DNA from 2 places in the Paenibacillus sp. VCA1 genome. Region 1 is predicted to be linked to the other one. Evidence: riboswitches for the same ligand, from Rfam matches in the RefSeq annotation. Region 1 holds a riboswitch; the other holds the start of a gene.
The links. Region 1 has a riboswitch for cyclic di-AMP ahead of RJP21_RS29285 (C40 family peptidase). Riboswitches for the same ligand answer to the same signal wherever they lie in the genome.

Region 1 (4,213 bases):
TTCGATATGTGACCAGATGGAGGTAAAGCCATGGGAGTAAAACATGGGCGTGAATATGACGAAATATTGAAGGATTTAACGGAAGCGGTGGGAGGGATTCCCGACAGCTACCTGTTTTTCGAAATGGACGGCGGCGAATGGGTGGGACTGAGTCCTGAAGAGCAACGGGAGGTCCATGAGGCGCTTGCGGAGGATCTTTTTTATGCCTTGGGAACCGAACCGGTGATCGAAGTAGGCAGCGGCGTAGTCATGTACGACAAGGACAACCACCGGATCAACCTGCTGATCGGGGACGAGGGACTGACTGTAGTCCCACTCATCTAGTCCAAGGGCCGAATGGATTTTTGAATATCCGTCATGGTAAGATAAAACAAGTGCTTGGCCACGGAGGACGGCCATATTCATATTTATTCATCGATCGGAATACAATGGGAGAAGTTAACAAGGAGCCGGGCTAAGCGACATTCTTGTTAATTTCGATACTAGGGCGTTTTTGTTTCAGGGAGGAAATGAGAATATGGTTTACACGCAAGAAGAAGTGGAAGCGCATTTGGCGAAGCTGGAAGGCTGGCAGTTGGAGGAAGGGCGCTGGATCGTGCGCAAATTCATTTTTTCCAACTTCATGAAAGGGATTTCGTTCGTCGACGAGGTGGCGACGATTTCCGAAGCCTTCGATCACCATCCTTTCATTACGATTGATCATAAGAACGTAACGTTGCGGTTGACCTCCTGGGATGACGGAGGCATTACCGCCCTCGACATCAAGGAAGCGCATCAGTTTAACGAATTGTTCGAAAAAATGCGCTCAGGCGAGAAACGCTAGACGAACATGGCATAGCAAAGCAAAAAAACACGCTCCGTTCAGACCTTTCGGTTGCTGTACGAAGCGTGTTTTTTATTCTTCCGAAAGAAACGGTCATTATTTTTTGGCTGCAAGCCACTCGGCAACGTTGGCGATTTCTTCTTTTTTCAGTTTGTCCTTGAAAGAAGGCATGCCGCCTCTGCCCTTAGTAATGATCGTATAAAGTTCTTCAGCAGACATTTGGGCTCCGATCTTTTGAAGGTTCGGTCCCACGCCGCCCTGCAGCTGATCTCCGTGGCAGCTGATGCAGCCTTGGGCTTTAATGGTTGCTTCAGCCGCTGCAGCGTCCATGGTCACTTCAGGCATGGTTGGTTTTTCTTCTTCGGCTACCTGCTCTTTACCTGGCAGCGTAAACATGAGCACAACGGCAAATACGCATGCGATCGTTATCAAACCGCTCATGATCCATTTTTGCATCCGTTTTCGTCCTTTCTATGTAAACTGCAGTCTTCTCATTTCTTCATTATAACGGAACAGGCCGGTACATCAAATACTTTGTGACAAAAAAGCAAACAAAAGCAAGCACAAATCCACTAAAAATACACAAATTCGTACCATTTTTCAAACGGACGGATGAAATGAATTTTTGCGGAGCCGTCCGTTCGATGGTCCGCAAAAAACTGACGCTAAATCAGGCCGTCGGCGTCTTCGTGCCCTCGTAAACCATGCAGTAAAAACGTTCGGTCCCCTCCGGCGCCGGTTTTTCATAGATGTCCGTAATTTCGAAGCCTGCTTTCAGGTAAGCCCGAATCGCCCGCAAGTTCCAGTCCTGTACCTCCAAATCGATTTCCTGGCCGGGAAAGCGGGCTTTGGCGGCTTCTACAACGGCCTGGATAAAGCTTGTCCCCAGCCCTTGGCCGCATAAATCGGGCCGCATGCCGATGCCGAGGCGAACGACGTTGACCATCGGAAAAAGCTGCGCGAAGCCGCACAGGCTGCCCTGCCCGTCCAGAACCGACACATATTGCTGCCTCCGCAAATCGGGATCGCCGAGCTCGATGCCAAGCGCTTCCATTTGCTCCCAAGGCAGCCAGGCATAGATCCGGTCGTAAGGCGGTTCATACGTCCAGCCGCAGCAGGCTTCGGCCTGCTCACGCGTCATTGGAGCTACGGTAAATGCCTCCTTCGAAACGTTCACCCAGAAAGCCTCCTTTCTTAAGAGACGTCCGCTACTATGTAGCATTTGACTATTCAAGAAAATCTATTCCTGACGGATGTCACGGCAGGCGCAAAAAAATCCCGTACTGAGATTTCGGCAAAAATCTCAAAGTACGGGCTGGTCGTACATACCGTTCCAGTGCTGCGGAATGTTATTGAACGTCATCGTTATCTTCGGAATCAACGGCGGATGCCTGGTATGTATCCGAGCTCATGACACGTTTCGCGCCAACGTAGCGGTTGACGTAATAGCTTTCGCTAAGCGAACTGACGACAACGCCGCGGGAAGTCGAAGCATGTGCGAATTTGCCGTCTCCGACGTAAATGCCGACATGAGATACACCGGAGCCGGATGTATTGAAGAATACGAGGTCTCCTGCTCTCAAGTCGCTGCGGGATACGGAAGTGCCCATGCTGAACTGCGATCCGGATTGATGGGGCAAGTTAATGCCGAGATGCTTGAATACGTACATCGTAAATCCGGAGCAGTCGAAACCGCTTGTCGTCGTACCTCCGGATCTGTATTTCGTACCGAGAACATCGTCGATGACTTTGTCCATTTTAGAATCCGCGAAAGCGCTTCCGGCGCCGACGGTAAATACGATGGCAAAACTCATGACTGCTGCTGCTAGCTTCTTTTTCAAACCCAATACTCCTTCCGAGTGCCTGCGAGGTTAGCTTAAGGATTCGGTAGAAGGTCCCCTATGATCCCTCTGTTGCAAGATCAATTCACCCGTAAATGGTTCCCCCGCTTTCCTAGTGTGAGGAAATTCGGCATCTGACTTTTTACACTATATCCATCGGAAAAACATCTTCAAAATGCTGTCATACAGCAAAGATTACAAAGTTGTTACTAACACTGGACCTATTGTAACAAAGGAATGACGTTTTGGCAATTGTTTCTATCGTGAATATACGAAAAATTCAACAGCATTTCGGGATTTTTGCAAAATGATTGCCGATCTAGGGGCATTATAGAGCATTTTATAGGAAAAAAGGTTTATTTGTTGGACAAGAGGTTTATATTCATAGTAAACGGACGGAGAAATAGAATGAAGAAAAATCGAATAAAATTTTTTTTTTGAAAGTTGTTACCTTTTAACGGTTTGGAACGTCTAATTAGTAACAAGAAACCCGCGAGGGATTTCGGCAAAAATCTCCGCGCGGGCACCGTAAGCTTTTCGTATGTTTATGGGTAAGTTTCTTAGTTGTAGACGGCCGCTTTGTATTTAGCGGTACTCATGACACGTTTGGCGCCAATGTAGCGGTTGGCGAAATAGCTGTTGCTGAGCTTGCTGATGGTAACGCCCTTCGAAGAAGAGGAATGCGCAAAGCTTCCGTTTCCGATGTAAACCCCGACATGGGAAACGCCCGCGCCGGTCGTATTGAAGAATACCAGATCTCCGGCACGCAAATTGCTTTTGGAGACGGCGGTGCCGATTTTAAATTGGGCACTGGATTGGCGTGGGATAGAAATACCTAATTTCTGGTATACGTAACGCGTGAAACCGGAGCAATCAAATCCTTTGGTCGTCGTTCCGCCGGTTTTGTAGGAAACGCCGATCGTGCTGTTCACGACATGATTCAGAGAAGATTGCGCGAATACGCTGGTTCCCATGGAGAACATCAGCGTCAAACCAAGCACAGCAGCTGTCAACTTCTTTTTCAAAACATAATCCCCTTCCATGTTGCCTACGAGGTTAGCTTAAGGATTCGGTTGAAGGTCGTCCCCTATGATCCCTTTACTGCGAGATCAATTCACCCAAAGTGGTTCCCCCGCTTCCCGGTGCCAAGGAATTCGGCCTTGATCGGGCACCCGAAAGTGACTGATGTCTATCATCGAACGGTATCTGACATTAAAAATTATCGTTACAGCACAAATTAAATAGTTACAGTAAAAATGACAAAGTTGTTACTAACTTCTTACTCGGATTATTTTAACAGACGATTGCGTCTTTGGCAAATCGTTCTAATACCTAAAAACGACAAAACCCCGCCCTTTTTGATTTAAAAGGGTGGGGTTTTTCTTATATCAGAGGGTTGAAGTGATGACAAAAATTTAACTTTCGTAAATTATTTTTCGGCGTTCCGATGCGCCTGGGCGTACCACAGGTCAAACTTGGCCGAAATGCTCCATAATCTCATGATGCAGCTGACCAGATGGTAACCCTGCTGAAGGATCAGTGCGATGAT
Region 2 (4,213 bases), on a different contig from region 1:
AACGGCGATGAGCCCCATAAACGACTGGTAAAGAACAATGGCGGAGGACATGCTGAAGTTGCCCATCTGCCGCAGTGCGCGGTATGCATACGTATCGATCACATCCGTAGTGGGGAACAAGACGCCAACATCGCCGATCAGGGCATAGATCATGCCGAAGTCTCCATAAAATATCCGTCCGATCCCGAGAAGCAGCATGATGATGATAATGGGACGCAATAGTGGAAGCGTAATGTAAAGGATTTGCTGAAAGCGGCTTGCCCCTTCCAGTTTGGCGCTTTCATAATACTCGGAAGAAATGCCCGTGATCGAAGCAAGGAAGATGATCGAATTGTAGCCGGCTATTTTCCACACGTAAACGAACGTCAAAATATAGGGCCATACGCCTGGCGTCAGATACCAATCCACCCCTTTCAATCCGAGAGCGTTCAATGCCTGATTCACCATCCCTTCGGATGAGCTGAACATCGTCTGCACCATCATGCTAACGACCAGCCAAGAGATGAAGTATGGCAAAAATACGAATGACTGTGCCGTTTTTTTGAACCATTTGACCGTGACTTCATTAAGCAGCACCGCGAGCACGACGGCCGTCCCCAAACCGAACACCAGAAACAGCCCGTTCAAAAATACGGTGTTCCATGTGACGCGCAGCCAGTCATTGGTCGAAAAGAAAAACTCGAAGTTTCTCCATCCCACCCATCGACTTCCAAATAGACCGTCTGAAAGCCGGTAATTCTGAAAGGCAAGCAAATGTCCCAGCATCGGCGTATACGCAAAGACAAGCAGGAACAGCATGCCGGGAAGCGCAAGCAGATACAGATAACGGTTTTTGACGACTTCATGGATAAATCCGCGATGTCCTCTTGAATTGTTTTTCAATCATTCACCTCCCTGCGATCCATTGGATGAACATGCCTGTTGACATCATTTATCGTAGCAGCGGTTCAAAGGCTTTGAATAGTTCTCATTGGTACGAAGGAGTTCTTAAATGGCTGATGGGGAGGTATTCATTTTCCACGCCAGGTTCTATATCCAATATCGGAAGGGCGCTTTGGTTATTACAAAGATGAACGAATTATAAATCAAGCAAACGGAAGCTATCGGTTGTAAATGAATGATTACGCAGGAATAGCGGTCGGAAACCAGCGAAACCTATAAAAAAGGCCATGAATTCTATTGTAACCAACCTTTACAGTTCGCCGGCTCAGGCGTATATTCAATTCATTATGTAATATCTTTGGTTCATGGATGAATCACGCTGAATTTTCAATCACGAAAAGCGGGGGAACCATATCGGCATCGGCATGCAATCCTTTATGAAGGGATGAAGCCGGATGCTTGGGGTGAATCGGATGGAAAGACTTCCAAATCCGTAGGGCAACTCTCACGGCCCGAATCCGACAGCTAACCTCGTAAGCGTCGCTATGAGAGAGGAGTGAAACTGTGAGTTGACAACAAACACAGGGTACCTGCTCTGTGTTTTTCTGTGCGTAAAATCGAATGAACGTCTATTGATTCGCTGAATTTCCGTTCCGGCGGAAAACGGGGGAACCGGCCGTGATGATCAGCCATTCGTCACATGGGGTGAATCTCGAAATCGCATTCGAGTAGGGCTACTCTTGGGTCCGAATCCGACAGCTAACCTCGTAAGCGTTAGAAGAGAGGCTGCTTTTATACATGCGCAGCAAGGTTTATTTGCCTTGCTTGAAGAAGCATGGAAAGAGGGTTCCTCTTTTCCATGCTTTTTTGTTTTGCCGATTTTTAACGAGATTTCGTTTGGAATAGAGAAGGATATCGTCAGACAACGGATCGCGGAGAGGAGAAGAAAGTTGCCTAACATACAAGTGAACGGAACATCGCTTTATTACGAGACGCATGGCAGCGGCGTGCCGATCGTTTTTATCCACGGACATCTTTCATCCCATCATATGTTCGAACCGCAGGTGGAATATTTCAGCAAAAGAGCGAAAGTGATCGTGCTTGATTTGAGGGGCTACGGCAATTCGGGCAAATTAAATGTTGAAGTCGAGGACATCGTCGCCACCCAATGCAGGGATTTGAAGGAGCTGCTGGATAAGCTGAATCTTCCGAAAGTGACGCTTGTCGGGTGCTCGAGCGGGAGCCTGCTTGTGCAAAAGTTTGCGGAAGCCTACCCGGACAGCGTCAACGCGCTGGTGCTTGTCGACAGTTATTTTTACGGCCCTTGCGGACCCTTCGGCACAAAAAACGGCATCTGGAAGCTGCTGGAGGCCTGCAGTTGGATTTCCTACTATCTACCAGCCGAATTTTTTCTCCGGTCGCTGCGCGTAACGTATCACCGGTGGATTCCGGCCTACAGCATATTGAGGAACGAGCTGTTTCATAAACGGCCGACCGAGTCGGTTAAACAGCGGATGGCTTTGCTTCGGACCGATTTCAACTCCGGGTTGTCCCGGCTGCGGATGCCGGTTTTATGCGTGGCCGGCAGGCAAAGCGAATGGTTCGTCAACCAGATGAACAAAGCGGTGGAATGGTTCGCGTGCGCCCAGAAAGCGGTCATTGAAGACGCGATTTATCCGAGCCATTTGTGCCAGCCGCTGGAGTTTAACCGCATTTTGCTTAATTTTTTGATCGATCAGCAGCTTTTCCGGTTGGAACAGCAGCATTCGGGCTGAAATCCGCCTTGGGCGGCAACAATGAAAAGGTACGCATGATCGGCGGTAAGCATCGGGTAAGGGTGATGATATGAATAAAGAATATATGCAGCTGAAATCGCTGCTGAAGCTGCTGGACCGGGAGGAGCGGTGGTTTACGTTCGCCGAGGTGGAAAGCGTGCTGGGCGTATCCGGCAAATCCGTCCGGAAAATCGTCGAGGAAGCCGTTTCCCTGCTGCCTCCGTCCATGCGGATCGAGGTGTCCAGAGGAAAAGGCATCATGTTCCGCCGGGACCGGCACGGCACGAGCATCCAGGAAGTTTTGGAACCGCTGCTTCGGGAAACGCCTTATTTTCGCTTGATGCAGCTGTTGTTCGAGCATGACGGCAAAACCTCCGCGGAGGAGGTCGCGGAAGCGCTTTTTATGAGCTTTTCTTCGTTCAAAAAGTGGATCGTCCATCTGAACCGGGAGGAGCTGCGCCCGTTCCAGCTTCGGATGACGTATTCCGCGCCGGCGCTGAAAGGGAACGAAATCCACGTGCGCTATTTTTTATGGAAACTGTTTATCGAGGCTTATCCTTACACCGGATGGCCTTTTTCAAATGCCGATTTCGAACGGCTCGACGGCTGGGTGTCGGAATTCGAGCGGGAAAACGGCATGATTTATTTTTTGAATTCCAGGCGCAGCCTGTCGTTTCTGATCGCAATCGTGCTCGAAAGGGTCAAGCAGGGGCATCGGGTCGAGCTTCGAATCGGCGGTTATGCGTGGGAGCGGCATCCGTTTTTTGATCCGGTCTTGAAGCTGTCGGAAAAACTTGAGGAGACGTATGGCATCGCCATGCCCCGCGAAGAGGTTTATTTTTTGCAATCCATGTTCAGTTTAAGCCAATATCATGACAAAGACGGCTCTGCTCATCTGAACGAAGAATCTGGTGGAACCGGAAGCGGAGACGATGAAGAGAGCCGCATGTCCGGCCTGCTTATTCCGATTTTGGCTGAAACTTTCCCGGCGCTGAACATCGGACCCCGTTTTTTGGCCGAAATCCGGGAATTCATGGAGAAGCTGCGCATCGACAACGCCATTCCCGAGCTGATGGCCGTCTCGCACAGCCACCTGACCGCGTATATCCGGGAGAACGAGCAGCCCATTTTCGCGGCGGTAACGGCATGCATGCGCGAGTGGCAGCTGTTTTTTCCCGAGCTTGCGTTCAATGACTACCATTTGACCAAGCTGACGTTTATGATCAGTTCAAGCCTCCGGTATAAAAGCAAAAAGGCATTTCTCATTATCGGCGAGGAATTTTCGGTCCGGCATTACGTCGCAAACTTGATCAAACGGGAAATCGGCGACGACCTGACGATCGAAACCTCGATTTTGCACGGGCTGACCGATGACATTATCAGGCAGCAGCAAATCGATTTCGTGATCAGCACGATGCCCGTCTCGTTGACGAGCGTGCCGGTGGTGCTCATTTCCACGATACCGACGAAAAGGGACCTGGAAAATATCCGCCAGGAGTTGATGGCGTAAAACGGCTGGTCCTTTTTCTTCCGTTTCCAACGGCAGCAATTGGACT

Region 2: linked by a shared signal. The riboswitch ahead of RJP21_RS22135 (alpha/beta fold hydrolase) and the one ahead of RJP21_RS29285 (C40 family peptidase) in region 1 are both predicted to bind cyclic di-AMP.

What each region holds. Positions count from the first base shown of each region.
Region 1 covers NZ_JAVLSX010000022.1:22,688-26,900, forward strand. The annotation lists gene RJP21_RS29265 (hypothetical protein) at 31-324, shown strand; gene RJP21_RS29270 (4a-hydroxytetrahydrobiopterin dehydratase) at 518-823, shown strand; gene RJP21_RS29275 (c-type cytochrome) at 920-1,279, opposite strand; gene RJP21_RS29280 (GNAT family N-acetyltransferase) at 1,494-1,964, opposite strand; gene RJP21_RS29285 (C40 family peptidase) at 2,173-2,664, opposite strand; cyclic di-AMP (ydaO/yuaA leader) riboswitch at 2,668-2,807, opposite strand; gene RJP21_RS29290 (C40 family peptidase) at 3,225-3,689, opposite strand; cyclic di-AMP (ydaO/yuaA leader) riboswitch at 3,695-3,834, opposite strand; gene RJP21_RS29295 (hypothetical protein) at 4,094-4,213, opposite strand, start outside.
Region 2 covers NZ_JAVLSX010000010.1:102,581-106,793, reverse strand. The annotation lists gene RJP21_RS22140 (ABC transporter permease subunit) at 1-798, opposite strand, end outside; cyclic di-AMP (ydaO/yuaA leader) riboswitch at 1,250-1,437, shown strand; cyclic di-AMP (ydaO/yuaA leader) riboswitch at 1,511-1,672, shown strand; gene RJP21_RS22135 (alpha/beta fold hydrolase) at 1,833-2,657, shown strand; gene RJP21_RS22130 (AcpB/EbpR/MafR family transcriptional regulator) at 2,728-4,167, shown strand.